DNA from 2 places in the Roseburia sp. AF15-21 genome. Region 2 is predicted to be linked to the other one. Evidence: predicted binding sites of a transcription regulator. Region 2 holds the regulator's gene; the other holds the start of a gene.
The links. Region 2 encodes HrcA, which represses chaperone genes, less so after heat shock. Its sites were predicted from a motif close to TGTTAGCACTCNNNNNNNNNGAGTGCTAACA; they were not measured.
Positions count from the first base shown of each region.

Region 1: the regulator HrcA is predicted to act here: its motif matches at 3,732-3,762, upstream of groES (co-chaperone GroES).

Region 1 covers NZ_QUHG01000002.1:350,030-365,509, forward strand. Annotated here, with positions in the region: gene gltB (glutamate synthase large subunit) at 1-1,067, shown strand, start outside; gene DWW33_RS04720 (glutamate synthase subunit beta) at 1,082-2,575, shown strand; gene DWW33_RS04725 (Cof-type HAD-IIB family hydrolase) at 2,787-3,575, shown strand; gene groES (co-chaperone GroES) at 3,808-4,092, shown strand; gene groL (chaperonin GroEL) at 4,160-5,782, shown strand; gene DWW33_RS04740 (DegV family protein) at 5,972-6,835, shown strand; gene DWW33_RS04745 (zinc ribbon domain-containing protein) at 6,967-8,691, shown strand; gene DWW33_RS04750 (zinc ribbon domain-containing protein) at 8,703-9,467, shown strand; gene DWW33_RS04755 (MATE family efflux transporter) at 9,612-10,961, opposite strand; gene DWW33_RS04760 (LysR family transcriptional regulator) at 11,110-11,997, shown strand; gene DWW33_RS04765 (adenylosuccinate synthase) at 12,226-13,500, shown strand; gene DWW33_RS04770 (HAD family hydrolase) at 13,519-14,130, shown strand; gene DWW33_RS04775 (hypothetical protein) at 14,329-14,733, shown strand; gene DWW33_RS15640 (hypothetical protein) at 14,831-14,968, shown strand; partial or broken gene pyk (pyruvate kinase) at 15,014-15,480, shown strand, end outside.
Region 2 covers NZ_QUHG01000001.1:25,047-40,526, reverse strand. Annotated here, with positions in the region: gene dnaJ (molecular chaperone DnaJ) at 1-385, opposite strand, end outside; gene dnaK (molecular chaperone DnaK) at 463-2,343, opposite strand; gene grpE (nucleotide exchange factor GrpE) at 2,362-3,015, opposite strand; gene hrcA (heat-inducible transcriptional repressor HrcA) at 3,036-4,079, opposite strand; gene hemW (radical SAM family heme chaperone HemW) at 4,286-5,473, opposite strand; gene lepA (translation elongation factor 4) at 5,491-7,302, opposite strand; gene DWW33_RS00125 (GDSL-type esterase/lipase family protein) at 7,307-8,194, opposite strand; gene DWW33_RS00120 (MBOAT family O-acyltransferase) at 8,207-9,541, opposite strand; gene DWW33_RS00115 (stage II sporulation protein P) at 9,658-10,971, opposite strand; gene gpr (GPR endopeptidase) at 11,032-11,979, opposite strand; gene rpsT (30S ribosomal protein S20) at 12,172-12,435, shown strand; gene holA (DNA polymerase III subunit delta) at 12,509-13,486, opposite strand; gene DWW33_RS00095 (DNA internalization-related competence protein ComEC/Rec2) at 13,530-15,480, opposite strand, start outside.

The DNA.
Region 1 (15,480 bases), on a different contig from region 2:
TTGCAGAAGAATTAAGAGAAATCATGGCGAAGTTAGGCTGCCGTACCATTGATGAAATGGTAGGAAGAAGTGACCTTCTCCGGGTAAGAGAGGATTTGACAGACCGGGAAAAAGAAATCGACCTTTCCAAGATTTTGAATAACCCGTTTGCAGGACCAAAGGAGAAAGTTACATTTGATCCAAAACATGTATACGATTTCGAACTGGAGAAGACCAAGGACGAAACTGTACTGTTAAAACAGCTTTCTTCTGCACTGGATAAGAAACAGAAGAGAAGCATTGATGTAGAAGTAAGCAATACAGACCGTTCCTTTGGTACCATCTTTGGTTCCGAGATTACAAAGAAATATGACGATACTTTAGAGGAAGATACCTTTATCGTAAAATGTACCGGTGCCGGCGGACAGAGCTTTGGCGCATTCATTCCAAAGGGACTTACCTTAGAACTGGTAGGAGATTCCAACGATTACTTCGGAAAAGGACTTTCCGGTGGAAAACTGGTTGTCTACGCTCCGGCAGGTGTGAAATATAAGAAGGATGAAAATATCATCATCGGTAACGTAGCACTTTACGGTGCAACCAGTGGTAAAGCATTTATCAGTGGTGTGGCAGGAGAACGTTTCTGCGTACGAAATTCCGGAGCTTCTGCAGTAGTAGAAGGTGTCGGTGACCATGGATGTGAATACATGACCGGTGGCCGTGTGGTTATCCTTGGTAAGACTGGTAAAAACTTTGCAGCCGGAATGAGCGGTGGTATCGCTTATGTATTAGATGAGGACAACGACCTTTATACCAGAATCAATAAGGAAATGGTATTCTCAGAAGAAGTCGGAAACAAATACGATGTTATGGAATTAAAAGATATGATTAAAGAGCACGTAGCTTTGACCAATTCTGAAAAGGGAAAAGAAATCTTAGATAACTTCAGCGAGTATCTGCCGAAGTTCAAGAAAGTAATTCCATACGATTATAACCGTATGTTAATGGCAATTGTTCAGATGGAAGAAAAAGGATTGTCTTCTGAACAGGCACAGATTGAAGCATTTTATGCGAATACAAGAAATTAAGGAGGGGACGCAAAATGGGAAAACCAACAGGATTTATGGAATATGACAGAGAGAATGCAGCAGCGGTTGCACCAAAGGAGCGTATCAAGAACTTTAACGAGTTCCATACCCCTCTCTCAAAAGAGAAACAAAGAGTACAGGCAGCACGTTGTATGAACTGCGGCGTGCCGTTCTGCCAGGCTGGTATGAATATCATGGGAATGACCAGCGGATGTCCGCTGCATAACCTGGTACCGGAGTGGAATGACCTTTTGTATACCAACAACTGGGAGCAGGCATATAACCGTCTGACCAAGACCAACAACTTCCCGGAATTTACCTCAAGAGTATGTCCGGCACTTTGTGAAGCAGCCTGTACCTGTGGACACTGGGAAGACCCGGTAACCTGTAAGGCAAATGAGCATGGAATCATTGAAAATGCCTATGAAAAAGGATATGCTGCAGCAAAACCTCCAAGAGTCCGTACCGGAAAGAAGGTTGCAATCATCGGTTCCGGTCCTGCCGGACTTGCAGCAGCAGACCAGTTGAATAAAAGAGGACATTCCGTTACCGTATTTGAAAGAGATGACCGTGTCGGTGGACTTTTGATGTATGGAATCCCGAATATGAAGCTGGAAAAATGGGTTATTGACCGTAAGATTAATATAATGAAAGAAGAGGGTGTCGAGTTTATTACCAATACCAATGTTGGAAAAGACATCAAGCCGGCAAAACTCTTAAAAGAATATGACCGTGTCATCTTAGCCTGTGGAGCAAAGAATCCAAGAGACATCAAAGCTCCGGGCAGAGATGCAGAAGGCATTTACTTCGCAGTAGATTTCTTAAAGGCAACTACCAAGAGCCTTTTAGATTCCGAACTTAAAGATAACAAATATATTTCTGCCAAGGGAAAGAAAGTAGTTATCATCGGTGGTGGAGATACCGGAAATGACTGTGTCGGAACTTCTATCCGTCACGGCGCAGCCAGTGTCATCCAGCTTGAAATGATGCCAAAAGCACCGGATGAGCGTGCAGAGAACAACCCATGGCCGGAGTGGCCAAGAGTCTGCAAGACAGACTACGGTCAGGAAGAAGCAATTGCCATGTTCGGTTCCGACCCTCGTATTTACCAGACAACCGTAAAAGAGTTCTTAAAAGACAAGAACGGTAAGCTCTGCGGATTAAAAACCGTAAAATTAGAGGGCAAAAAGGATGAAAAGACCGGACGGATGCAGATGGTGGAAGTACCGGGCTCCGAAAGCAAGTTAGATTGTGATCTGGTTCTGATTGCAGCAGGCTTCCTTGGAACAGAAGATTACATTGCCAAAGCATTCGGCGTAGACTTAAATGCCAGAACCAATGTGGCAACAGAAGCCGGTCATTACAAGACCAACGTGGAAAATGTCTTTACCGCAGGAGATATGCATCGTGGACAGTCTCTTGTAGTATGGGCAATCCGTGAAGGAAGAGAAGCAGCCCGTGAAGTAGACGAAAGTCTGATGGGATATTCTTATCTTTCCGTACAGTAATGAAAATTACAATATAATGATAGAAGAAAGTCGTCTGACTATGGTGACGCCGGAAGGTGAGCTGTGGCAGGCGGCTTTTTTGAATTTACGTTAGCAGCGAGAGAAAATCACAAAGAGTGTTTCCCGTAGTTGACATATCTTGTATCCGGGGCATACAATAATCCTTGTGACAAAAAGAGCGAGAAGAAAACAGCGAAAGGACATAAAGAGAATGAGCAGGAAAGCAGTATTTTTTGATATTGATGGAACATTGTGGGACGAGCATTTTGTGATACCGGAGAGCACAAAGGAAGCAATCCGGATGCTGCGGGAAAATGGACATCTGGCATTTCTCTGCAGCGGAAGAACCAGAGCATTTATTCAGGATGAAAGATTGCTGGCACTGGGATTCGACGGAATTGTGGCAGGCTGCGGTACCTGGATAGAGATGGATGGAAAAACACTTTTTTATAAAAAATTAGAACAGGAATTGATAGAGGATACCATACATATATTAAAAGAGTATGGAATTCCTACGGTATATGAGGGAAGCCGGAATTTGTATATGGATCTGGAAGAATTTGAAGAAGACCCTTATGGCTTGAGACTAAAAGAGACATTGGGAGAGGATTTGCTGCCGGTAATGGGAAATGAAGCAATTATGGAAATCAGTAAGTTTTCCTGCTCCACACCGGATGATGCTTATCTTAAGGTACTTTCCCATCTGGAAGAGAATTTCACACCGCTGGTGCATGATGCGGCATGCGCAGAGTTTATTCCAAAAGGATTTTCCAAAGCGTCCGGCATCGAAAAAACCTGTGAACTTCTTGGTATTGAGAAAGAAGATACCTATGCATTTGGAGACAGTATCAATGATGTGGAAATGTTAAAGCATGTGCAGCATGGAATTGCCATGGGAAATGGCACCAAAGCAGCAAAAGAAGCAGCGGATTATATCACAGCACCATTGCACGAAGACGGCATTTATAAGGGATTGGAGCATTTTGGACTGATTTCATAAACAAATCTAAAAAAAGTATTAAATCGTTACAAATTGAAGAAAGTGAGAAAACGAGAGAAAAAACGAGATATTAAGAGTAAATATAAGGAAACAAAAGAAAAATAAAAAATGGTCAGGCTTGCGAAAAAGAGACGCAGAAACTATTATATGACTATCAGTTAGCACTCGGTTTGAATGAGTGCTAATAAAAAAGAAAGAAAACAAAGAGACCGAATCAAGGAGGCAATGAATCATGAAATTAGTACCATTATCAGACAGAGTTGTATTAAAACAGTTAAAAGCAGAGGAAAAAACCAAATCCGGAATTATCTTAGCAAGTGCTGCACAGGAGAAACCACAGGAAGCAGAAGTAATCGCAGTTGGTCCTGGCGGAGTGGTAGATGGCAAAGAAGTTACCATGCAGGTAAAAGAAGGACAGAAGGTTATTTATTCTAAATATGCCGGAACAGAAGTAAAACTGGATGGCGAAGAATATATCATCGTAAAGCAGAATGATATTCTTGCAGTAGTAGAATAATCGAATTGATAATTGGTAAATAAAACAAATAATAAAATAGGAAAATAGAAGAAAGAGGTAAGAAATTATGGCAAAGGAAATCAAATATGGAACAGAAGCCAGAACAGCATTAGAGGCTGGAGTTGATAAACTGGCAAATACAGTCAGAGTAACAATCGGACCAAAAGGAAGAAACGTTGTACTGGATAAATCATATGGCGCTCCATTAATCACAAATGATGGTGTTACCATTGCAAAAGAAATCGAATTGGAAGATGCATTCGAAAATATGGGCGCACAGCTTGTAAAAGAAGTAGCAACCAAGACCAATGACGTTGCTGGTGATGGTACTACAACAGCAACCGTTCTTGCACAGGCAATGATTCAGGAAGGAATGAAGAACTTAGAGGCTGGTGCAAACCCAATCGTTTTAAGACGTGGTATGAAGAAAGCAACTGAAAAAGCAGTTGAAACAATCGCAGCAATGTCTTCTAAAGTAACCGGAAAAGACCAGATTGCAAAAGTTGCATCTATTTCCGCAGGTGATGAAAGCGTTGGCAACATGGTAGCAGATGCAATGGAAAAAGTTTCCAATGATGGTGTTATTACCATTGAAGAGAGCAAGACCATGCAGACAGAGCTTGACCTGGTAGAAGGTATGCAGTTTGACCGTGGATACATTTCCGCATATATGTGCACAGATATGGATAAGATGGAAGCAGTTTTAGATGAGCCGTACATCTTAATTACCGATAAGAAAATCAGCAACATTCAGGAAATCCTTCCACTGTTAGAACAGATTGTTCAGTCCGGTTCCAGACTTCTTATCATTGCTGAAGATATCGAGGGTGAAGCTTTAACTACATTGATTGTAAATAAACTGCGTGGAACATTTAACGTTGTAGCAGTAAAAGCTCCAGGATATGGCGACAGAAGAAAAGAAATGTTAAAAGATATCGCTATCCTTACCGGTGGTCAGGTAATTTCAGAAGAAGTTGGTCTGGAATTAAAAGATGCTACTATGGCACAGCTTGGCCGTGCAAAATCTGTTAAGGTTAAGAAAGAGAACACCGTTATCGTTGATGGTGAAGGAAATAAAGAAGAAATCCAGGCAAGAATCGGCCAGATTCGTGCACAGCTTGAAGAGACAACATCTGAATTTGATAAAGAAAAATTACAGGAAAGACTTGCAAAACTGGCAGGCGGCGTAGCAGTTATCCGTGTTGGTGCTGCAACAGAGACAGAAATGAAAGAAGCAAAACTTCGTATGGAAGATGCTTTGAATGCAACAAGAGCAGCAGTCGAAGAAGGAATCATCGCAGGTGGCGGTTCTGCATACATCCATGCATCCAAAGAGGTTGCAAAGCTTGCTGAGACATTGGAAGGTGATGAGAAGACCGGTGCAAAGGTTATCTTAAAAGCATTGGAGGCTCCATTGTATTACATTTCCGCAAATGCAGGTCTTGAAGGTGCAGTTATTATTAATAAAGTAAAAGAGTCCGCTCCTGGTATCGGATTTAATGCAGCAACAGAAGAATATGTAGATATGGTAGAAGCTGGTATCCTTGACCCGGTTAAGGTTACAAGAAGTGCTTTGCAGAATGCAACATCTGTAGCATCTACATTACTTACAACGGAATCTGTTGTAGCAAATATCAAAGAAGATGCTCCTGCAATGCCGGCAGGAAACCCAGGTATGGGAATGATGTAATAAGAAAATAAAATATATTACTGAAAAGTAAGGATAGAGAGCTCCTGGCTGCGGATAATGCAGTCAGGAGCTTTGCTATGCAGTTTTTTTCCTGATGTTAGTTTTTGGGGGCAGTTGTTTTGATTTGCAAAATATGTTACAATTATTTCATTGTGTAACATGAAGTCTGAATAGCAAGGAGGAAGAAAAATGGGAAGGGTAGTTATTCTTACAGACAGTTCCAGTGGAATTCGTCAGGCAGAAGCGCAGCAGTTAGGGATTAGCGTATTACCAATGCCTTTTTTTATAAATGGTGAAACACTGTTTGAGGATATCAATCTGACACAGGATACATTTTATGAGCATCTGACAGATGGAGCTGAGATTTCAACATCCATGCCGGCAGTAGGAGACCTTACAGACCGTTGGGATGAGCTTTTAAAAGAATATGATGAAGTTGTATACATTCCATTATCCAGTGGATTGAGCAGTTCCTGTGAGACTGCAACAGCATTATCCATGGACGATGAATATGAAGGAAAAGTATTTGTAGTAAATAATCAGAGAATTTCTGTAACACAGAAACAGTCCGTATTTGATGCAATCAAACTGGCAGAAAGCGGCAAGAGTGGAAAAGAGATTAAAGATATTTTAGAGGATGCAAAATTCCAGTCCAGCATTTATATCATGGTAGATACCCTTTACTATCTGAAAAAAGGTGGAAGAATTACACCGGCAGCAGCAGCACTGGGAACATTGTTGAAATTAAAACCGGTATTACAGATTCAGGGTGAAAAGCTGGATGCTTTTGCAAAAGCCAGAACGGTAAAGCAGGCAAAAAGCATTATGATAAAAGCAGTAAAAGATGACTATGCATCCCGCTTTAAGGAGTATCAGGACGAGATGCAGCTTTGTATTGCATATACGGGAGATATAAGTGCAGCAATGGAATTCCGCAAAGAAGTGGAAGCAGAATTTGGGATTACAGACATTATGATGGATCCGCTTTCTTTAAATGTATCCTGCCATATCGGACCGGGAGCATTAGCACTTGCCTGTGCAAGAAAATTATAAGATTTAAAGTGTAAATTCTCGGTAAAATTGATTGACCAACCACAAAATATTGTGTAGAATTGAAATAGTTTAACTTGTTAATGCATAAAAGCAAGTAACATATCATGGTAAAACCAAGGAGGAAAATGAAAATGGCATTTTGTGGAAATTGTGGCACACAAGTGGGTGATGATGCAGATTTTTGCCCGAATTGTGGCCAGAAATTAAAAGGGGAGATGGAACAGCCGGCAGAGCAGGCAGCACCGGTACAGGAACAGCCGGCAGAGCAGGAAACACCGGTACAGGAACAGCCGGCAGAACAGGAAGCACCGGTACAGGAACAGCCGGCAGGACAGGAAGCACCGGCACAGGAACAGCCGGCAGAGCAGGCAGCACCGGTACAGGAACAGCCGCAGCAGGGACAGTTCCAGAGTCAGCCGCAGCAGGGACAGTTCCAGGGACAGTTCCAGGGACAGCCGCAGCAGGGACAGTTCCAGAGTCAGCCGCAGCAGGGACAGTTTCAGGGAAGACCACAGCAGGGACAGTTCCAGGGACAGCCGCAGCAGGGACAGTTCCAGGGAAGACCACAGCAGGGACAGTTCCAGGGAAGACCACAGCAGGGACAGTTCCAGGGACAGCCGCAGCAGGGACAGTTCCAGGGACAGCCACAGCAGGCACGCCCGCCTAAGAAACCATTTAAGATGACGAAACAGTTATGGGCATTGCTTATTGCAGTCATTGCAGTTGTAGTAGTTGCAATTGTTGCACTTGTGATAGTGAAGAATCAGAAAAAGAAAGTAAATATCGATGATTATATTTCTGTAGAGTATAACGGCTATGAAACAGCAGGAACAGCATATGTTGATTTCGACGAGACCGGATTCAGTGAAGCTGTTATCAAGGCACAGGGAAAGAAACTTAAAAATGTAAAATCTCTTGATGACCTTGACTGGAGTGACCTCACAGATTTGATGGGAAGTAGTAACTGGGATTTGATTGACAGTATTACTTTTGATGTGAAACCGGATTCAGACCTGTCAAATGGTGATGTGGTAACCGTTACTGCTTCATGGAATGAAGATTATGAGAAAAAAGCAGGAGTTAAAATTCTTTCCAAAGAACAGGAATTTACAGTAGAAGGACTGGAAGAAGTAAAAGAAGTTGATCCGTTTGAAGATATCGAGGTAACCTTCTCAGGAACACCACCTTATGTATATCCAGACTGGACCAATAATTCAGATGATGATTACTTACGTTATCTGTGGTTCAACTTTGAAGATTATGACAGTCTTGATGTCGGAGATACTGTAACTTTAACAGTTGATGAATCAGAAGAGAATGCATTGGCAAATGGTTACAAATTCACACAGACATCAAAAGAATATATTGTATCCGGAGTAGATTCTTATGTAACATCTGCTGCAGATATTTCAGCAGACAATCTGGATTCCATGAAAAATGAAGCAACAGATGCGTTAGATGCATATTTTGCAAATAACAATTCCTATATTGGAAATTCCGGATTCAGTTATGAAGGTTCTTATTATCTGGTTGCAAAAAACAGTGATACATGGGGTGATACGAACGTCCTTTATCTGGTATTTTCGACAACTGTAACCAGTGCAGAAAGTGCATTTGAGCCAACTGTTGTATACTTCCCGGTAAAATATACAAATATAATGGCATTATCTGATGGAAGCCAGAGTTTCAATACATACGGTGATATCGAAGGATATACTGATTTAGAGTATGATGACGGATGGTATAATGTTGATGGTTATACAGATGGGGCACAGATGTTTAATGATCTGGTTGTAACTCAGAAGGTTGATTATACTTACGAAGTAACTGATAATTTAACTCAGTTTGGAAACTAAAGGAGAAGGAAATGAATTCTGGAAATGATTTTACAAAGCACATTCATGTGAAAAATATCATTCGTCTGTTATCTATTTTATTAATGGTATTTTTCTTTGTGCCATCATTTATGGTATCCTGTGCAGGATATGGAAATATTAAAATTAGTGCTTTTAAAGCTATGACAGGTATTAAGATAGAGGGCGAAAGTGTAACAGACCCGAAAATAATCTGCATCATAATGCTGCTGCTTCCAATCGCTATGCTGGCTCTCTGGTGCTTAAAGAGCGTATTAAAAGACAAAATTGCTGCAATCGCATCCGGAAGCTGTGCAGTTGTTGACTTTATTTTCTGGATTGCACTTTGCGTCGGAGTAAATAAGGAAGCAACAGATAATTACTGTACAGCGAAGGTTACAGCCGGATTTATATTTAATATATTGTTTATTCTGGCAATTGTAGTGTTGGATCTGTTGATTATTATCAACGTACTTCAGGCTGAGAAACCATTAATCAGACAGAAAATAATGAACGGATATCAGGGAATGCCACAGCAGAATATGTATGGAAATGTGCCACCACAGCAGGGACAGTTCCAGGGACAGTTCCAGGGACAGCCAATGCCGCCACAGCAGCAGGGACAGTTCCAGGGACAGCCAATGCCGCCACAGCAGGGACAGTTCCAGAGCCAGCCAGTACAGCCACAGCAGCCAGTACAGCCGGTATGCAGTAAATGTGGTGCTCCGCTTGTAGCTGGAAATAAGTTTTGTACCAAGTGCGGAAATCCGGTTGCATAAACTGGAATATGAAATAAGTAATAAGTAAACTACGAGAAACACGCTTTGCGAGCTACTCGCGTAAATAAGTAGAAGCCCCATCGTCTGATGATTCAGAGGATGGGGCTTCTTTTCTGCGTGCTGCAGCATTGCAGGCTCAGGATTTTATACAGCCTGACTGCAGAGCTGTTTCTTTTTCCGGTTCTTCCAAACAAGATAGGAAATCATAAGTGGTACACCGGCACCAATCCATGCTACCGGGCTTGCCAGACGGACTGACCAGTATCCATATGGATTTAAAAGGAGCCATACGACACCGACACGGCAAATCATTTCAAAGATACCGCTGACCATAGGCATGATACCTTTTCCAAGTCCCTGCAAAGAAGTACGATAAAGGTAAATAAGAGCAAGAAAGAAGAAAAAGCAGCTGATGGTATTTAAGTACTGTGTGGCATAACTGTAAATGGCTTCCGTCGGTTCGCTTAAGAAAAGGGAAACAATGGAACGGCCAAATACAGTACAGATGAATGCAGCAATTGCAACAGTTCCAAGGGCGATTCCAAAGGCCTTCTTCATGCCATCGAAGATGCGTTCGTATTTTCCGGCACCTAAGTTCTGACCACAGTAAGTAGACATTGTGGTTCCAAGAGCTGGCATTGGCTGGGTAGAAATTTGTTCTACCTTGGATGCAGCAGTAAAGGCTGCAACAGCACTGGAACCAAATACATTTACTGCAGACTGAAGAATCATGGAACCAACAGCTATCAGAGAGTAGTTCAAAGCCATCGGGATACCAAGTCCCATCATCTGGGCGGTTGTCACGCGGTCGATGTAGTAATCACTTTTTCTGGTGCGGAGAATCGTGAATTTACGGTACATATAAATAAGACAGAGAACAGCGGAAATACCCTGTGAGATTACGGTGGCATATGCAGCACCTGCAACATTTAATTTTAAAGTTACAATACAGAATAAATCCAGCACAATATTAAGAGCGGAGGAAAACAGCAGGAAGTATAATGGAGTCTTGCTGTCACCAACACCTCTTAAAATTCCGGAAACAACATTGTACATCATACTGGTAATGATACCCCAGAAGATAACCCGGATATAAGAGTCTGCCATATCAAGAATATTATCCGGTGTGTTCATAAAGATTAAAAGCTCCCGGGAAGTAGTAACAGTCAATGCGGTAAGAACCACGGAAATGATTATGGTTAAGAGGAAGGATAAAGCAACAATATGCTTTAAACGGCTTTCATCCTTTGCACCGAAAGCCTGTGATACCATAACACCGAATCCCTGGGCAAGTCCGGATGCAAAACCAAGTACCAGAAACATAATAGAACCGGTTGCACCTACAGCAGCCAGGGCATCTTCTCCCAAAAACTGTCCTACAATGATGGTATCTACCATACTGTAGAACTGCTGGAACAGATTTCCGAACAATACAGGAAGTGAGAAGAAAAGAATTAATTTCAGTGGATTTCCGGTTGTCATATCTTTCGTCATAATTATAAGCTCCTTTCATAATTTTTTGCAGAAATGTTCTGCACTATATGAGAAAAAAGTACTATATTCTTTGGAAACGGGATTAGTATACATTGGTAAAATAAAAATGACAATGTAAAAATCAATTTAATTATGGTATAATTCGCTCATGAATACGAATTTAGAATATTACAAATTTTTTTATTATGTAGGAAAACTTCACAGTATTACATTGGCAGCAGAAGAACTGAATGTTTCACAGCCGGCAGTGTCCCAGGCAATCCGTAATTTGGAGCGGGAGCTGGGAACCACCCTTTTCATGCGGACATCCAGAGGGGTGCGTCTGACTGCAGAGGGGCAGACACTTTACGGCTATGTGCAGCGGGGCTATGAGACCATCCGGGAAGGCGAACGCAAATTCCTTGAAATGCAGGAGCTGACCAGCGGAGAAGTATGTATCGGAGCCAGCGATATGACACTGCAGTTTTATCTGCTTTCTTATCTGGAACAGTTTCATGAGCAGTATCCGAAAATCAGGATTACAGTTACCAATGCACCGACACCGGAGACACTGAAATATCTGCAGAGCGGCAGAATCGATTTTGGTGTAGTCAGCACGCCTATGGAGACAACGAAGAATATGCATGTGATTCCGGTGCGTGAGATAGAAGATGTCTTTGTGGCAGGACGAAAATTTGAATATTTAAAGGGCGGTAAATTAAGCTATAAAGAATTGGAACATCTGCCGGTTATGTGCCTGGAGGGAAATACCTCTACCAGAAAATATGTAGAGGAATTTCTGCTGGGAGAAGGCGTTGTGATTCATCCGGAGATAGAACTTGCCACCAGCGATATGCTGATACAGTTTGCAAAAAGGAGCCTTGGCATAGCAAATGTGGTCAGGGACTTTGCCCAGGAAGAAATTGATAAGGGGGAACTGTTTCAGATTACATTTAATAAGAAGATTCCTGCCAGACAGTTCTGTATTGTTTCGGATGACAGGGTTCCGTTGACTGCGGCAGCAGAAAAGTTGTTGAAATTATTACAACATAAGTAAAACTTATATCGAGTATAAGGAATATTGAATTTACTTATAATATCTGATTCGGTATAATCAGAAAGTAAGAAGCAGAGAACTGGTTTTTACACCGGTTCTTTTTTGCTTTACAGGAAATTGCTTTCCTGTAAAGTAAAAAACGCTCCGCGAGTAGCTCGTAAAGCGTGTTTCTCATAGTTACGCGAGCAGCGAGAAGAACATATTTCTTATTATAAGGAGGAAATAAAAATGGTTACAGCAGTAGTTGGTGCAAACTGGGGAGATGAAGGAAAAGGCAAGATTACTGATATGCTTGCAAAGGAAGCAGATATTATTATCCGTTTCCAGGGTGGTGCAAATGCAGGACATACTATCGTAAATGATTACGGAAAATTTGCATTACATACCCTTCCATCAGGAGTGTTCTACGGACATACCACAAGTATTATCGGAAATGGTGTTGCACTTGATATCCCGAAGCTTTTCAATGAGATGAAGTCTATTACAGACCGTAATGTACCGGCACCTAAGCTTTTGGTTTCTGACCGTGCACAGATTGTTATGCCGTATCATGTGCTTTTTGATCAGTACGAAGAGGAGCGTCTTGGCAAGAAATCATTCGGTTCTACCAAGTCAGGTATTGCACCATTTTATTCAGATAAATATGCAAAAATCGGTTTTCAGGTAAGTGAACTTTTCGATGAAGATACTTTAACAGAAAAGGTAGACCGTATCTGTGAAATGAAAAATATTATGTTGGAGCATATGTACCACAAACCATTACTGGATAAAACTGAATTATTAAATACATTACATGAGTACCGTGATATGGTTGCTCCGTATGTTTGTGATGTTTCTTTATATCTTGATAAAGCAATCAAAGAAGGAAAGAACATTCTCTTAGAGGGACAGCTTGGAACCTTAAAAGACCCGGATCACGGAATTTATCCAATGGTAACATCTTCTTCTACATTGGCTGCATATGGTGCAATCGGAGCAGGAATCCCACCATATGAGATTAAGAAAATTGTTACTGTATGTAAAGCATATTCTTCTGCTGTTGGTGCAGGCGCATTCGTCAGCGAAATCTTTGGCGAAGAAGCAGATGAATTAAGAAAACGCGGTGGAGACGGCGGAGAATTCGGTGCAACCACAGGACGTCCAAGACGTATGGGATGGTTTGACTGTGTGGCAAGTAAATATGGCTGCCGCATGCAGGGAACAACCGATGTAGCATTTACCGTATTAGATGTTTTAGGATATTTAGATGAGATTCCGGTTTGCGTAGGATATGAAATCGACGGAGAAGTAACCACAGACTTCCCTGTAACTACAAAGCTTGAAAAAGCAAAACCTGTATTAAAGAACCTTCCGGGCTGGAAGACAGATATCCGTGGAATTAAGAAATACGAAGACCTTCCGGAAAACTGCCGTAAATATGTAGAATTCATTGAAGAACAGATTGGATATCCGATTACCATGGTTTCTAACGGACCGGGAAGAAATGATATCATTTATCGTTAAGAATAAAGGCAGATCGTGATGATAAAAAATGTAATCTTTGACGTAGGAAAAGTGCTGGTAGACTTTTGCTGGGAAGAAGTATTTCATAAGCTCGGTTTTGAGGGGGAAACTTTTGAATGTGTGGCGGATGCTACCGTCCGTTCCGTAACCTGGAATGAATTCGACCGGGGGGCAAAGCCGGATGAAGAGATTATTGCTGCATGCATCAAGGAAACACCGGATTATGAAAGAGAAATAAGACTCTTTTATGACCATGTAGGAGAGACGATTCGTACTTATCCATATACGGTGCGGTGGATACGAAGCCTTGAGAAAAATGGATATCATACCTATATATTATCTAATTTTCCAAAGAGCACTTATGAAAAAGCAACAGAAGAACTTTCTTTTGAAAAGGAGACTACCGGAGCAATCTTTTCCTATCAGGTGAAGTGCATCAAGCCGGAAGTGGAAATTTATAAGCTATTGCTGGACAGATACCATTTAGTGCCACAGGAATGTGTATTCATAGACGACCGTCCGGAAAACATAGAGACGGCAGAAAAGCTTGGCATTATAGGCATACAGTTTCAGAATCAGCAGCAGGCAAAAAGAAGGCTTTTGGAACTTGGTGTCGTATCCGGTAGTTAATAAGTAAAGATTATGTAAAAAAAGAATAATTGTCTATTCGTTTCTTGCATTTCAATAGCGAAATGCTTATAATGAGCGTAAGCAGACGGGTAGCAACGCAACTGGCAGGAGTTACTCCTGCCAGTTTTTTTACTTTACAGGAAATTGCTTCCCTGTAAAGTGTGTTTTCGCAGTTGCACAGTAAGCAGGGAGAATACAATGAGGATAACAGGTTTAAAGAAAAAGCTGATAAGTCTCATAGTGGCTGTTATTATGACGGTTTCAGGAATGTATGTTGAAAATATCAACATAGATTCTTCCTTTGCATGTGAAGATACTGCGAACCAGAATTTCACACAGGTAGCACATTTATCCAGACCATCAGAGAGCTGTACCGAAGAACTTTTGGGAACTCGGGAGACCGGCAGGATTGCAGCGGGATACCGCAGACTGTCGGAGAAAAACAGCGATTTGGAAGGAGCCGCATTATCACTGGAAGCAGTATTGCCTGAAAATCAGGCAAAAGACGGCTGGAACTTTGAATTACGGAAATCAAAGGATGTTTTGGACAGCAGGCGTGTCATTATAGGCTATATCCATCATCAGGATGGAGCGAAGGGCTGACTATCACAAGTTAGAAGCAATTTACCTGTGCGCAGAGGAGCATAGGTTTCTTTGCGTACAATATCAGGTCATAACTGTGATAGGAGGATAATAAAATATGGCACAGGATATTGTAGTAGCGCTTATGGGCGTTATGGTAGCGGCAGCAGTTGCTGCATGCTGGTGGTATGAGCATCATGACAGAGAAGATGAGACTTCTTCTAAAGAGGAACAGGAAAAGACGAAAGAAGTATAAAGGAATAAAAGAAGATAGAGGGCTTGTAGCAGGAAAGGACAGAATATGAGAAAGACAAAAATTATATGTACATTAGGACCGGCAACAAAGGATGATGAAGTATTAAAACAGTTAATGGAAAATGGAATGGACGTGGCGAGAATTAACTTTTCCCACGGCTCACAGGCAGAACATAAAGTAACCATGGATCGTGTAAAAAGGATGCGTAAGGAACTGGGCAGACCGGTTGGGATTCTTCTTGATACCAGTGGACCGGAAATCAGGATTGGACAGCTGGAGGGTGGCAGAGCAGAACTGCTTCCGGGAGATACCTTTAAACTTACCACCAATGATATTATGGGAAATAAAGAGCGGGTCTCTATTACTTACAAGGATTTGGTGCATGATGTCAAAGCCGGAACCAGAATTCTGATTGATGATGGACTGATTGAAATGCTGGTAACCAATGTAACAGAAACTGAGATTACCTGTAAAGTAGAAAATGGTGGTGTGATTTCAGACCGCAAAGGAAT
Region 2 (15,480 bases):
CACTGGCACGTACATTGGCTCCCTTCATCGGTCCGTTGCTGCTGCTGCGTCTTCCGCCGCCAAAGAAATCTCCGAAAATGTCTCCAAAGCTTCCAAAAATGTCTCCCATATCCATACCTGAGAAATCAAATCCGCCTGCTCCGCCGGCACCTCCATCAAAGGCTGCATGGCCAAACTGGTCATACTGTTTTCTCTTCTCCGGGTCGCTCAGTACTGCATATGCTTCAGATGCTTCCTTGAATTTCTTTTCTGCTTCTTTATCCCCCGGGTTCATATCCGGATGATATTTCTTGGCAAGGACACGATATGCTTTTTTTATTGCTGCGTCATCTGCGTTTTTATCAACGCCTAAGACCTCGTAATAGTCTCTTTTCTGTTCTGCCATAATCTATTCCCTCTTTACCGTTTGTAAGGGTTGACAGTAAAACTGCCAACCCTTTCTACTGCTTTTTATCTGTAGAATTATACTTCTTTGTAATCAGCATCTACCACATCATCATCTGCGGAACCTGCAGCTGCTCCACCGGCTGCACCTGCTCCCATATCAGGGCCTGCACCAGCGGCTCCCTGAGCTGCCTGAGCATTCTCATACATCTTAGCAAATACTTTCTGTGCACTTTCCATCAGTTTCTCTTTTGCTGCTTTCATCTCAGCAACCTGATCCTCTGTCATGTTTTCAGCCTGTGGATTTGCATCTACTAAAGCTTTCAGTGCATTTAAGTCAGCCTCTACTGCAGATTTATCTGCCGCATCAAGGTTATTTCCAACCTGGTCTAATGCCTGCTGTGTCTGGAATACGAAAGCATCTGCATCATTTCTGGTGTCAATTGCTTCTTTTCTCTTCTTGTCCTGTGCTTCAAATTCAGCTGCTTCTTTTACTGCTTTATCGATATCTGCATCAGACATGTTAGATCCGGCAGTAATTGTAATATGCTGTTCTTTTCCGGTTCCTAAGTCTTTTGCAGATACATTTACAATACCGTTTGCATCGATATCGAAAGTAACTTCAATCTGAGGAACTCCACGACGTGCTGGTGGGATACCATCCAGACGGAACTGTCCAAGAGATTTGTTATCTCTCGCGAACTGACGCTCACCCTGCACTACGTTGATATCTACTGCTGTCTGATTATCTGCTGCTGTTGAGAAAATCTGGCTCTTTCTTGTAGGAATTGTTGTATTTCTCTCAATCAGTCTTGTTGCAACTCCACCCATGGTCTCGATAGACAGTGACAATGGAGTAACATCCAGAAGAAGGATATCACCTGCGCCGGCATCTCCTGCTAATTTACCACCCTGGATACAAGCACCAAGTGCTACACACTCATCCGGGTTTAAGGATTTACTTGGCTCTTTGCCTGTTAACTGTCTTACTTTATCCTGAACAGCCGGGATACGTGTAGAACCACCAACCAATAATACCTGGCCTAAGTCTGCATTGGTTACGCCTGCATCCTTCATAGCGTTCTGTACCGGGATTGCTGTTCTTTCTACTAAGTCATGTGTCAACTCATCGAATTTTGCTCTTGTCAAGTTCATATCAAAGTGCTTTGGTCCTTCTGCTGTTGCAGTAATGAATGGCAGGTTGATATTGGTTGTTGTTGCTGAAGACAACTCTTTCTTAGCTTTCTCTGCAGCTTCTTTTAATCTCTGAAGAGCCATCTTATCAGTAGATAAGTCAACGCCTTCTGCTTTCTTGAATTCGTCAATCATCCACTGTGTAATCTTGTTATCGAAATCATCTCCACCTAATCTGGTATCACCATTTGTAGATAATACTTCGATGACTCCGTCACCGATTTCGATGATAGATACATCAAATGTACCACCACCTAAGTCGTATACCATAATTTTCTGTTCTTTTTCGTTGTCCAGTCCATAAGCAAGTGCTGCTGCTGTCGGCTCGTTGATGATACGTTTTACATCAAGTCCTGCAATCTTACCTGCATCCTTGGTTGCCTGACGCTGTGCATCATTGAAGTATGCCGGTACAGTAATAACTGCTTCTGATACTTTTTCTCCTAAATATCCTTCTGCATCAGCTTTTAATTTCTGTAAAATCATTGCAGAAATCTGCTGCGGAGAATACTGTTTGTCATCAATGCTTACTTTGTAATCGGTTCCCATATGTCTCTTAATGGAAGAGATTGTTTTCTCTGCGTTGGTTACTGCCTGACGTTTTGCAGGTTCACCAATCAGACGCTCACCTGTTTTTGTAAATGCTACGATAGATGGTGTTGTTCTTGCACCTTCCTGGTTTGCTATAACGGTAGGTTTTCCACCTTCCATAACTGCCACACAACTGTTTGTTGTTCCTAAGTCAATACCAATAATTTTACTCATGTTCTTATCCTCCTATGCTTAATTCGCTACTTTTACCATGCTATGTCTGATTACATTTTCTTTGTACTTGTAACCTTTCTGTAACTCCTCGGCTACTACATTCTCACCGAGTTCTTCATCTTCCACATGCATTACTGCATTATGGAGATTCGGGTCAAACTCCTGACCGGCTGCTTCAATCGGTGTTACACCAACCTCTGTCAGCACTGTCATCATCTGCTTATAAATCTTATCCATACCTTCTACGAAGCCATTGTTTTTGTCTTCTTCCGGTACAGCTGCAAGCCCTCTTTCAAAATTGTCGATAACTGGAAGGATTTTCTCTAAGATTGCGCTGGCTCCCATGTCATACATCTGGCTCTTTTCCTTTTCCGTTCTCTTACGGAAGTTTTCAAATTCTGCCATCTGACGTTTCAGCCGGTCGGTTAAATCTTCAATCTGTTCGTCCTTCTTATCTTTCTTGTCTTTCTTTTTAAAGATACCTTTCTTTTTCTCCTCATCTTCTTTCTCTATTTCTTCCGGTTCAGATTCGGTATCTTCCGTTTTTTCTTCTGCCTCAACTTCTTTTTCTTCTGAGGCGGTATTCTGTGCTTCTTCCTGCTTTTTTGCATCCTCTGCTTCTAAGTCTTCTAATACTTCCTCAAGCACTTCTTCTTTCTTTTCTTCTGCCACTTCCTTACCACCTTTCTATGCTATTCTTTCTTCGGCTTATCAAATATGCCTTCTAGTTGTGATTTCAAATTTTTCAGATTATCCATGACGTTCTCATAATCCATACGCTTCGGTCCGATAATTCCTATCGTTCCCTTCACGCCTTTACCAAGTTCATAGGTAGCTGTTACCACACTGCAGTCCTTCATGGTCTGAATTGGAGATTCATCTCCTATATAAACCTGTATGCCGTTCTCCTCATTGCTGAGGTTATCCGTCACCAGACTTACTAACTGTTTCTTCTCTTCTAACGCATCTAAAAGCTCTCCTGCTTTCTGCGAATCCGATAACTCCGGATATTTTAAGATATTCGTTGCACCACTGGTATATATCTCCAAATCCTCATCTTCGCTGATTGCTTCTGCTACTGCATCCAATACATCACTGATGACTTTGGAATGGATACCGGCTTTCTCTTTCAACACTGCTATGGTGCCCAGATTAATCTGATCTAATGACAATCCATTTAAATGTGTATTCAAAAGCATGTTAAGTTTTAACATATGCTCATTATCTATCGGCTCTTCTATCGGAATCATCTTATTTTTCACAAGATTGCCTTCCAATACGACAACTGCCAGAATATGTTCATCATCCACATTGGATAACTGGATGAACTTCAGGCTGTTGTGGTGATACTGCGGTGCTGTTATCATGGTGGTGTAATTCGTGTTGTTTGCCAACAGCTTTGCCACCTGCTGCAATACCTGTTCCATCTTCTCCGTATGTTCAATTACGAACTCTTTCATATCGGATACTTCTTTGTCCTTCTCTGCAATCAGATTATCTACATAGAAGCGATATCCCTTATCGGATGGAATTCTTCCTGCCGATGTATGTGGCTGCAAAATATATCCCATCTCTTCCAAGTCCGACATCTCATTCCGGATTGTTGCGGAACTTAAGTTCAAATCCGTATACTTGGAAATGGTTCTTGAACCAACCGGCTCACCTGTTTCCAGATAGTTGCGAATGATTGCATTTAAGATTTTTGTTTTTCTTTCATCTAATTCGTTCTCGTTCATTCACGTTCTCCTGAAAATGAAACTTTTATAGGTATTTGAAAAAGCTTTTTATACTGCTTTTTCTTTGTTGTTAGCACTCAACTTGAAAGAGTGCTAATTTCTATGTACTTAAGATAGCACCATTCGTTTTTTTTGTCAACAGCATTTTATAATTTTATATTTTCTTTAGATTTGTTCTGATTCAATGCGGTTCAACACCGCACTACTTAATCCAGTAAAAACTGGGCGAGTACATAGTTGCTGATGTCCATGCCATGGTCGCTGAGCTTTATTACACCGGCTTTTTTCTCGATTAAGTCCTCTTCCTGAAGCTGGTTTAAGACTTCGCCATATACTGCTTCTATTTCCACGCCAAAAGTCTCTTTGAATTCTGTTCTTGTAACTCCCTTTAACATACGCAGGCCTAAAAACATGAATTCTTCCATCTGGGCATGGCGGCTGATTGCATCTGCACTCTCATGGAGATTCAATGCCGGTACTCCATCTATTTCCTTCGCCGAAATATTACCGCATGCTTTGATATACGCTTCAATCTCTCTTATATTACTGTAGCGTACTTCTCCAATCAGGGAAGCCGCCCCAAGTCCTACCCCAAGATACGGTACCCGCTTCCAGTATCCGATATTATGCCTTGCCTCTTTCCCCTGCTTAGCATAATTGGATACTTCATAATGCTCATAACCTGCCTCTGAAAGAATCTCCTGAGTCTTTTTATAAATTTCATACTCCGTCTCTTCAGATGGCAGATGCTCTGTCGGCTTTCCGGCTTCCCGGAGCACTGCCTCGAATTTGTATTTTTCATAAAATGGTGTTCCCTTTTCGATAATCAGGGAATAGGCTGAAATATGCTCCGGTTTTAATGCTATGACACGCTTTAAGCTGGTGACAAATTTCTCCGTACTCTGATAAGGCAGGGCACTCATCAAATCAACGTTGATATTTTCAAAGCCACATCTTCTGGCACATTCATAATTCTCCAAGAACTGCCGGTAAGTATGGATTCTTCCTAATATCTTTAATTCATCATCAAAGGCAGACTGTAACCCTATGCTGAGACGGTTAATGCCTGCTTCTTTATAGGTAAGAAGTTTTTCCTCATTTAAAGTTCCGGGATTACATTCTATGGTAATCTCTGCATCTGCTTCCACCTCAAAGCTTACCTGAATCTGTTTTAAAAGAAGTGCGATATATTCCGGTGCTAAAAGAGACGGTGTTCCGCCCCCTATATATATAGTAGAAAGAGCCGGACGTCCCATTGTCTGTCCGTAATATCTGATTTCATGCAAAAGAGCACCCACGTAGCGGTTTTGTAACCGCTCGTCCGCAGGTGCTGATAAGAAATCACAATATTCACATTTTCTTACACAAAAAGGAATATGCACATAAAGTTCCATCTATGTTCTCCTGTCATCTATTTCTCATCTAACTTCAGTACACTCATAAATGCTTCCTGTGGAATCTCTACATTTCCCACCTGACGCATACGTTTCTTACCTTCCTTCTGTTTCTCTAACAGTTTACGCTTACGACTGATGTCACCGCCGTAACATTTTGCCAGCACATCTTTTCGCATTGCTTTTACTGTCTCACGGGCAATTACCTTGCTTCCAACGGCTGCCTGAATCGGGATTTCAAATAAATGTCTCGGAATCTCTTCCTTTAACTTCTCACACATCTTTCTTCCACGCTCATAGGCGGTATCCTTAAATACAATAAAGGAAAGAGCATCCACTTCTTCTTTATTAATAAGAATATCCAGCTTCACAAGCTCTGACTGCTCATAACCCTTCATCTCATAATCAAAGGACGCATATCCTTTGGAACGTGATTTCAATGCATCAAAGAAATCATAAATAATTTCATTTAACGGAAGGTCATATTTAATAACTGCACGGGTCTGCTCAATATATTCCATACTCTTATAGATACCACGGCGTTCCTGGCACAAATCCATAATGGCACCTACATATTCGGATGTCACCATAATTTCTGCTGCAACCATCGGCTCTTCCATATATTCGATTTCGGATGGATCCGGAAGATTGGATGGGTTTGTCAATTCTATCATGGTACCATCAGTCTTATGTACCCGGTATACAACGCCTGGTGCTGTCGTCACTAAATCAAGATTAAATTCTCTCTCTAACCGCTCCTGAATTACCTCCAAGTGAAGCAGGCCTAAGAAACCACAGCGGAAACCAAAGCCCAATGCAATGGAAGTCTCCGGTTCAAACTGTAAGGCTGCATCATTTAACTGTAATTTTTCCAAAGCGTCACGAAGATCCGGATATTTGGCTCCATCTGTTGGATATAATCCACAGTATACCATCGGATTAACTTTCTTATATCCCGGCAATGGTGCATCACAAGGACGCTTTGCTTCTGTTATGGTATCACCCACACGGGTTTCTTTCACATTCTTAAGGCTGGCAGTAATATAACCTACCATTCCGGCTTCTAACTCATCACATGGAATGAACTGTCCGGCTCCGAAATATCCTACTTCTACTACATCTGCTTCTGCTCCGGTTGCCATCATGCGGATGGTTGTCCCCGGTTTTACGGAACCTTCCCGGATTCTGCAGAATACAATAACACCTTTATAAGCATCATACACAGAATCAAAAATCAACGCCTGAAGAGGCGCTTTGGCATCCCCTTTTGGTGCCGGTAATTTATGCACAATCTGCTCTAATACTTCTTCCACATTCAACCCTGTTTTGGCAGAAATCCGTGGTGCATCCTGTGCCTCAATTCCAATCACATCTTCAATTTCTTCTACTACTTCTTCCGGCCTTGCACTCGGCAGATCAATTTTATTAATGACTGGAATCACTTCCAGATCATGGTCTAATGCCAGATATACATTGGCAAGGGTCTGTGCCTCAATCCCCTGTGCCGCATCTACTACCAGCACTGCACCGTCACAGGCAGCAAGACTTCTTGATACTTCATAGGTAAAGTCCACATGTCCAGGTGTATCAATCAGATTGAAAATATATTCTTCTCCATCTTTGGCATGATATATAATACGGACTGCCTGGGACTTAATGGTAATTCCACGTTCCCGCTCCAAATCCATATTATCTAAAACCTGCGCCTGCATTTCGCGGCTGGTCAGAAGCCCTGTCATTTCGATAATACGGTCTGCAAGGGTTGATTTACCGTGGTCAATATGGGCAATGATACAAAAATTACGAATCTTACTCTGGTCGATTGACATATATTTACTCCTTCTTTATTCCATGTTTCAAAAGGAAATCCGTCCACAGGGAATAATATTTTCCCAGCAGGTGAATCTCATCATAAGTATATTCCGGATTCAGATTTCCTGTTTCGTCAGTCACTACTTCATTTACATCAATATAAAATATATCGTGATTATTTGCAAGCATTGCAATTCTGTCATTCCGTTCTTTGATTGCCGGATTGTTAAAAATCGGGTCAGTCTCTGACTTTTCCTGTTTTACATACATAATGCCCTGTAAGAAAATCAGTGCATCCGGCTGTAATTCCCGGATATGATTGACAGCTTCTTCATATTTTTTCATAAAGCTGTCTACTGTACCGGTTCCCATTTCGTTGATTCCAATCATCAGATAGACTTTACCAAACTGATGCTCGCTTAATGCTTCTTCAACGGTAATCTTCGCGCCGTTTTCCTCGACAATCGGCGTATCAAACATATCATAGACCGTAAGTCCGATACTGGCATAATAAGTTGCATTATCCCAGCCGCCATAATCCCTTAATCCAACGGTTCTGGAATCTCCGATAAATACCGCATCATCAAAATAATCCTGGGTTACATCGGTAAAAGTATAAGTCTTATCCTCTTCTGCCTCCGTATCTGCAACTGCTTCTGTTGCTTCTTCCGTTGCCGGCTCCTCTTTGTCAGCATATACGCCTTCCAAATCCTCCTCCGGTTCTGCCTTATCCCATGGCAGAATGCCCTCTTTGGATGCCTGCATCATGCCAGCCACCGCCGGAACCTTCGGCCAGTCCTTATTATATTCTTTATATGCGCCCTTTGTTCCGGCTAATGCGACACCGCTTACCAGCAGCATACTGATTGCCGTAACAATAAGAAGCGGACATTTCTTCCATTTCTTCATGACAGCCTCCCATTAAAAACTAAAATACATAAACGGATTGTTCAGTCCATTTGCAATCTGATAAATACAAATCCATAATACAACAAACAAAATTGCTTTCATCCACCACTTCTTCCAGCATTTTTTTAATATCTTATCCATAAAAGGAAGTGATACCACAAATGCCAATAGGAAAAACACTCCATAGGTTCTGCCGTATTTCAGATAATCGCCTGCATTGACTGCGATTCCGGTTCCAAAGAACGGGAACAGTCTTGCAAAATATACTTTCAAATCAGATAACTTCGTAATTGCAAACACGACCCAGGTCAGAGGGATTACAAACCAGATGTAAAGGTGTGCCAGCCATCCATGTTTCTCCAAAAAATTTCTGATTACAAATCGTTCCAACGCAATAAATACAAATAAAATCAAGCCCCATAATGGAAAATTAATGGTAGAACCATGCCACATTCCGGTTACAACCCAGACAATCAGCAGATTGAAAAATGTCCACGCATTTCCCTTCCGGTTGCCTCCCAACGGAATATATAAATAATCACGGAACCATCTTCCCAGTGTAATGTGCCACCGGCGGTAAAACTCAGACACTGTCCTGGAACGATACGGATGGTCAAAGTTCTTCGGCAAATCAAATCCAAGCATCTCTCCGATTCCGATTGCCATCAGGGAATATCCCTGGAAATCAAAGAATAACTGTGCAGAATAACCGAATGCTCCCATCCACGCTAACGGTGTGGAAATACTCTCAAAGCCAATGCCCTGAATATCACGCCAGAGAATTGCCAGATGATTTGCAATAATTACTTTATATCCCAATCCTATTATAAAAAGAGTCAGACCATGTTCGATTTTCTCCAGACGGATTGGATGTTTCTTTAACTGCCCTGCCATATCGGCAAACTGGGCAATCGGTCCGGATATCAGCTTTGGGAACAAAAGGATATAAGTTCCATACTCCAGATAATCCCTCAACGCTGCTGTTTTCTTCTTATAGACATCCAGCACATAGGAAAGCATGGTAAAAGTATAAAAGCTGATTCCAAGCGGAAGCGACAATCTTGTATACTTAAATATACACAATAATCCGATATTATAGCAAAGCAAAATCACAAGCATGGTATTTCTGCTGCTCTTCCTACTTATATGATCCATCAGTAATACCAGAATGTAGTTCAGGCTCATGGAAAACAGTAAAAGAAGTGCATCCTTCCAGCTTCCCATGGCATAAAATACCAGACTGCCAAAGAAAAGTACCGGATTTTTATACTTTACCGGTACCAGATAATATATAATAAGAAAAATCGGCAAAAACCGAAATAAAAATTCTAAGCTTGAAAATTCCATGCTAACTCCATATCTTTCGTTTTATTTTACGCATCTCTTTTATTATATAAGAAATGCAAGTGATTTCAATGTGTTTTTCCGAAAAAGTTATTACATTTTCATTACGAAATATTTTTCTAATTTTCTCCATGCAGCACTCTGTTCAAAAGGTCTGCCAGTGGAACCATGGCATTGCGTGCCTCCTCCTGCGTGTTGGTATAGGAACCCATTTCGATCAAAAGATATTTCTCTTTAAAATGCATATTATACCGGTATCCTTTTAAATAAATCGGGCGGGTAAGATTCGGATAATACTCTGCCGCTGCAATCTGCATCTGCAGGGAAAAAGCAAGATTCCCGGTAAGGTTTGGATTATTGAGATAAGAAATATCTCCTAACGCTTTTGTCCGGCTCAGTCCGTTAAAGAACATAATCGGTGCCATCTGCACCCCGTTTACCTCCCGCACCATATGCTTATCCACTGCATCACGATGTAAATCTATTACCACTTCTATGCTTGGATTCTCTGCTAACAGCTGCTCAATGGGCCCCTCCGCATTGGCATAGGCGTGATCTCTGTCTCCCACATCATACTGTCCCATATGATGCATGACCTGAAATCCATATTTTTCCTGTAACAGGCTGGTAAGATATTCCCCTGTTCCCATAACGCCCGTCATTACATCATTTGGGTCGGAATCTGCAAACATTTCCTGGGAATGGGTATGGTAAATCAGAATCTGCGGCTGGTCTGCCGGCGTTTTTATGGTTAAATCCATACTTAACAATTCTTCTGCATTTAACTGACTGCTATTGATGGTTGTTGTATTGTCCACCTGATAAAAATTCTGAATCAGATAATCAAAATCATTTAATTTTTCTCTTGGAATCTCCACCAACGGCTGAGAGCTGACTGCTGTATTATCCAGGGCTGCCGGCTGCTCTGCCGCTTCTGCTGCCGCATCTGCTCCTGCCTGCGCATTTTCCTGCTCCATTTCTGCCACTATGCAGTCCTGATTCTCTCTGCTGGCTGCCTCCGCCATCTGCTTAGCCTCTACTTCCGCTTCATCCTTTCCTTCCAGTGCAACAATCTCTTCTTCTGAAAGGCTGCTCTCAATTGTCGTATCATAAGTCCTTATGGTATCTGCATATCCGATAAGTGGTATCTGGTCTGTCACTTTTTCCAGCAAAAAATCACTCAGTGTCTGTTCCTGCCTGCCCTCTGCCATATAGGCAACAGTCGGAATATACTGTCTGGTCATGGACATGGATATCTCATTTTGTATATAAGAAAAAAAACGTTTTGCCAGTGTTTCCCTTCCGGTTCCCGCTTTCACCATAAGAAAAAATGCATACAACAGAAAAAGTGCAATAGCAGACTGCCTGTACCATTTTTTTCGTTTCCTGACCAGTTCCGTTTTTCCCTGATATCTTTGCCCATAGACTCTCATGCTGCCAGCACCTCCTGTTCTGCCATAGCAAACACTATATTCTATGCAGCTTCTGTCCCTTTAGAACCGGGAGAATGCCAGATTCAGTCCCTCTGATATGGTATAGCTCAGCCTTTTTACCGCTTCATCAATATCTTTCGGGGTTACAAACATTGCATTCAAATGTGGAGATAAAAGTTCTCTTGCCAGCTCATGCTTTTCAATTTCATCCAGACCTGCCAGCCCATTTCCCACGCTTTTTAGCTGCGCTGACTCCCGCATGGCTCCGATTAAGTCACTCATGGTATCCGAAACTATCGTTGCGGCATCTACTACGGTAGGAATTCCTATGGCAATTACCGGAATTCCCATGCTTTCTTTATTAATGGCGTGCCTGTGATTGCCCACACCGGAACCGGGATTGATTCCGGTATCCGTAATCTGGATGGTACGGTTCAGACGCTTCACGCTGCGGGCCGCCAGTGCATCCACCACAATTACAATATCCGGTTTCGTCTCTTCAATGACTCCCCGGACAATCTCTCCTGATTCCATGCCGGTCTGTGCCATTACGCCCGGCACAATTCCGCTTATCTGGCTCCTCACCTTATTTCCAAAGGCATATTGTCCATATTCCTTGATAATGTGCCTGGTAATCATCATATTATCTACTACATAAGGTCCTAATGCATCCGGTGTCACTTCCCGGTTACCAAGACCTACTACCAATATTTTGAGTTCATCTTTTTTCCCCGGCAGCATGGTTTCAATCACTTTTGCCAGCTGCCCGGACACTTCTCTGTGATAATCCTCATCTTCTTCCATCATGTCCGAAGCCTCAATGGTAATATAGGTTCCCTTCGGTTTTTTCATTGCCTTTGCTCCGTTTTCTGTGTCAATGAACACTCTTGTAATCATGATTTCCGGTGAAATTCTCTCCTCATCTACCCGTACTCCCTTTACTTCAATATGATCTTCATCAAATTTTTCTCTCGTCTCTAATGCGAGGTCTGTTCTTATCTGAAACATAGCTTCACTTCCTGTAAACAATTTTTCCAAATAAATTTTCTTTATTATTTTTTACATTTTTTCTCCAAATATGTATTGACAGATGCAAATATGTGGGATAAACTAACATGGTATGTTTACATTAGAACGTCCGTGTCCGGCTTTAATGAAACAACCAAAAACAATAAAACAATCATATTGGAGGTGTACAGGTTGGCTAACATTAAATCTGCTAAGAAAAGAATTCTTGTAAATCAGACCAAAGCTGATAGAAACAAAGCTATTAGATCAAAAGTTAAAACATCTATTAAGAAAGTAGACGCTGCAATCGCTGCAAACGATAAAGAGGCTGCTGCTGCTGCATTAGTTGCTGCAACATCTGAAATCAACAAAGCTGCTACTAAGGGTGTTTATCACAAGAACACTTCTTCCAGAAAGATTTCACGCTTAAACAAAGCTGTGAACAAAATGGCATAATTGCCGGAAGAGCATAGATTATAAACGATTATAAAAAAGAACGTTTCGTACCGTCATTCGAAACGTTCTTTTTTTATGCACTGTATTTTACAATCAGAAGCTCTACGGCTAACTGGTCTGCCATTCTTCCCGTCTTGACATCCTCTTCTGCCTGTCCGCAGTCTTCAATTGCTTCCTTTAACTGATTTATTTTAAAAGCTCCTGCCTGCCGAAGATTCTTCTGCACTGCAAAGCTTGGCATCCCTGCAGTCTTTGCAATACTGACAGCAGGATATCCTTTTGCTGACATACTTTTTATCAAAAGCAGATTCTGGAACTGTCTTGCAATCAGGAATAAAATCCGCATGGGTGCTTCCTTTAATGCCAGTAAATCGTAATATAAGTCCAAAGCCTTCTTCTGATTCCTGGCAGAGATGGCATCAATCATTTCAAAGATTTTATTTTCCGTCTGTCCGGTACAGATTGCCTCTACATCTGCCGCAGAAATCTCTGTCTTATCCAATGTATAACAGATAAGCTTTTCTAATTCCTTATCAATATTTTCCATATCGGAACCGGTCTTTGACAGGAAAAGCTGCATCACGGACTGGGTAATTTTCTTCCCTTCCCGCTGGATTCTGCCCAGTATCCAGCGAATCAGCATATCTTCCTTCGGGGTCTCAAATTCTACGGCACTTCCAGCCCTGGATGCTGCTTTAAATAATTTGGAACGCTTATCCACTTCTTCTTCCACAAAAACAAAGCAGGTGGATTCCGGCACCTGGCTCATATATTCTGCCAGATCATCACAGCTGTTTTTAAAGAAGCCACTGTTTTCCACCAGAATCATACGCTTTTCTTTAAAGAATGGCAGTGTCTCCGATAAATCAATCAGTTCCTTTGGATTAATATCCTTTCCCTCATATGCTGAAAAATTCATCGTATCATCCGGCTCTACCAGTGCATGTTTTAGCTTATCACGATACTGCCGTTTCAGATAGTCTTCCGTTCCATATAAAAGATATACGTTTTTTAATTGTCCCATTTTAATGTCATTATCTATTGTTTTCATAAAGGATATTATACTATATTTTTACTTCTTTATCAAAGCATACTTACCGAAAGCTTTGAATTGTGATCCTTCCCTTTTCCTCTTCCAGCGAAATCTGACCGCCTTCCATCGTATCAAAAATTTCTGCCGAAGCTTCTTTTAATCGATTTATGGTCTCCTGATGAGGGTGTCCATATCGGTTGTTTTCCCCACAGGAAATCAATGCCAGTTCCGGCGAAAGTGCTTTTAAAAATTTTTCTGTCGAGGAATACTTTGAGCCATGATGTCCTACTTTAAGAAAATCTACTTTCCACAACCGCTGCTTTTCTAAGAGCCAATTTTCTTCTGCTTCTCCGGCATCTCCGGTAAATATCCCGGAAATATATTTCGTCTGATAGAGCAATATCATGGATTTTCCATTCTCATCCTCTGCCTGATACTCTCCGTCCGGAAGGAGGCAGCTTATGGTATCCTCGCCACTTCTTATGCAATCTCCTTCTTTCATATATAAGATGGGAATGTTTCTCCGCTCTGCCAGTGCACATATGCTCTGATAATTCTTTACATCCGGCTGTTTTCCAGGCAATATAATATTTTCAACAGAATACTCCGTCTCAAGAACTTCTAACAATCCGTTCACATGGTCTTCGTCATAATGGCTTATAAACCAATAATCTATCTTCGTGATTCCATTGCTTTTTAGAAATGGCAAAATCCGATACGTTCCCACCTTAGACACATCAGTGCTTCCGCCATCCAGAAAAAGATTGGTATCTTCCCCCAGTCGTACATAGATGCCATCTCCCTGCCCCACATCAAGAACTGCCATAAGATGATTACTCTTTACCGGACGAAGAACCAGAAGTAACACCACGCTTCCAATCAAAACAATCGTAAACTTTCTAAGGAGTATATTTGTATTTGTATTTCTATTCCCATCTCTGTTTCCTCTTTTCTTTGTCCGGTTTTTTATCAGCAAGCAGATGGCTGCAAGCATCAGATAATAGAATATGATGCGCTGTATCGGCCACTGTCCTACTATCTTCGTAGCTCCCGGGAGCCGGCTGCACCAGCTGACTCCAACATAAATTCCGTCCAGCAATAATTCCAACATCATGATTACCGGTCCCGCAAACAGCCTTCCTACAACAATTTTTTCCATACACATGAGCAATGTTGCAACTATCCCGTTTATTAAAACTGCGCTTAACAAAGAAACTATCAACAGATTCAGAATCAAAGCATAGACCGGCACTTCATAATAATAGTATGCCACCAGTGGAAGTGTTGTAAGTTGAACGGAAAGCGAAACTAAAAAGTTCTGCCGGATTTGCCGTTTCCATTTTTCCCGTATTTTATTTGCCGCCTTATCGCCTGTTTTCCGTTCCTGTGTTTGCTGTTTTTGCTCCCTCAGAAACAACTGTCCAATACATTTTGCCACTACTACCACACCAAGAATTGCAGCTACCGAAAACTGGAGTCCTGCATTTTCAACCAGATACGGGTTTTTCCATAAAAGCACCAGCACTGCCACAGAAAGAGCGGTTCTGCTATCATAGCTTCGCCCGGACAACTTGGCTGCCATAAGAAGTGCAAACATAATCCATGCCCGGATAGCAGATATTCCCATCCCGGTCATTTTCACATAACAGAACAAAAATACAACCGCTGCCGTACAGGCACAAAGAGAATTTCCTTTTTTTCTAAGAAGTCCATAACAGAACAGTCCAATGCAGGAAATATGCATTCCACTGATTACCAGCACATGGCTGGCTCCTGCCTGTTGAAAGACTGTTGAAACCTCCTTTTCCAAAAGTTCTTTATCTCCTAAAAGCATTGTTCCAAGAATCCCAGCATTTCTTTCTGATAAATTATTTATATAATCTTCTTTTAACTTTTCTTCTATCATAAATAATTTCTCTGCCAGTACATCTTCTCTTCCATATTCCCCACAAATCCTTTCGGCATCAAAATGATAATCCATATTCAGACTGTGATAATATTGAAATTCATCA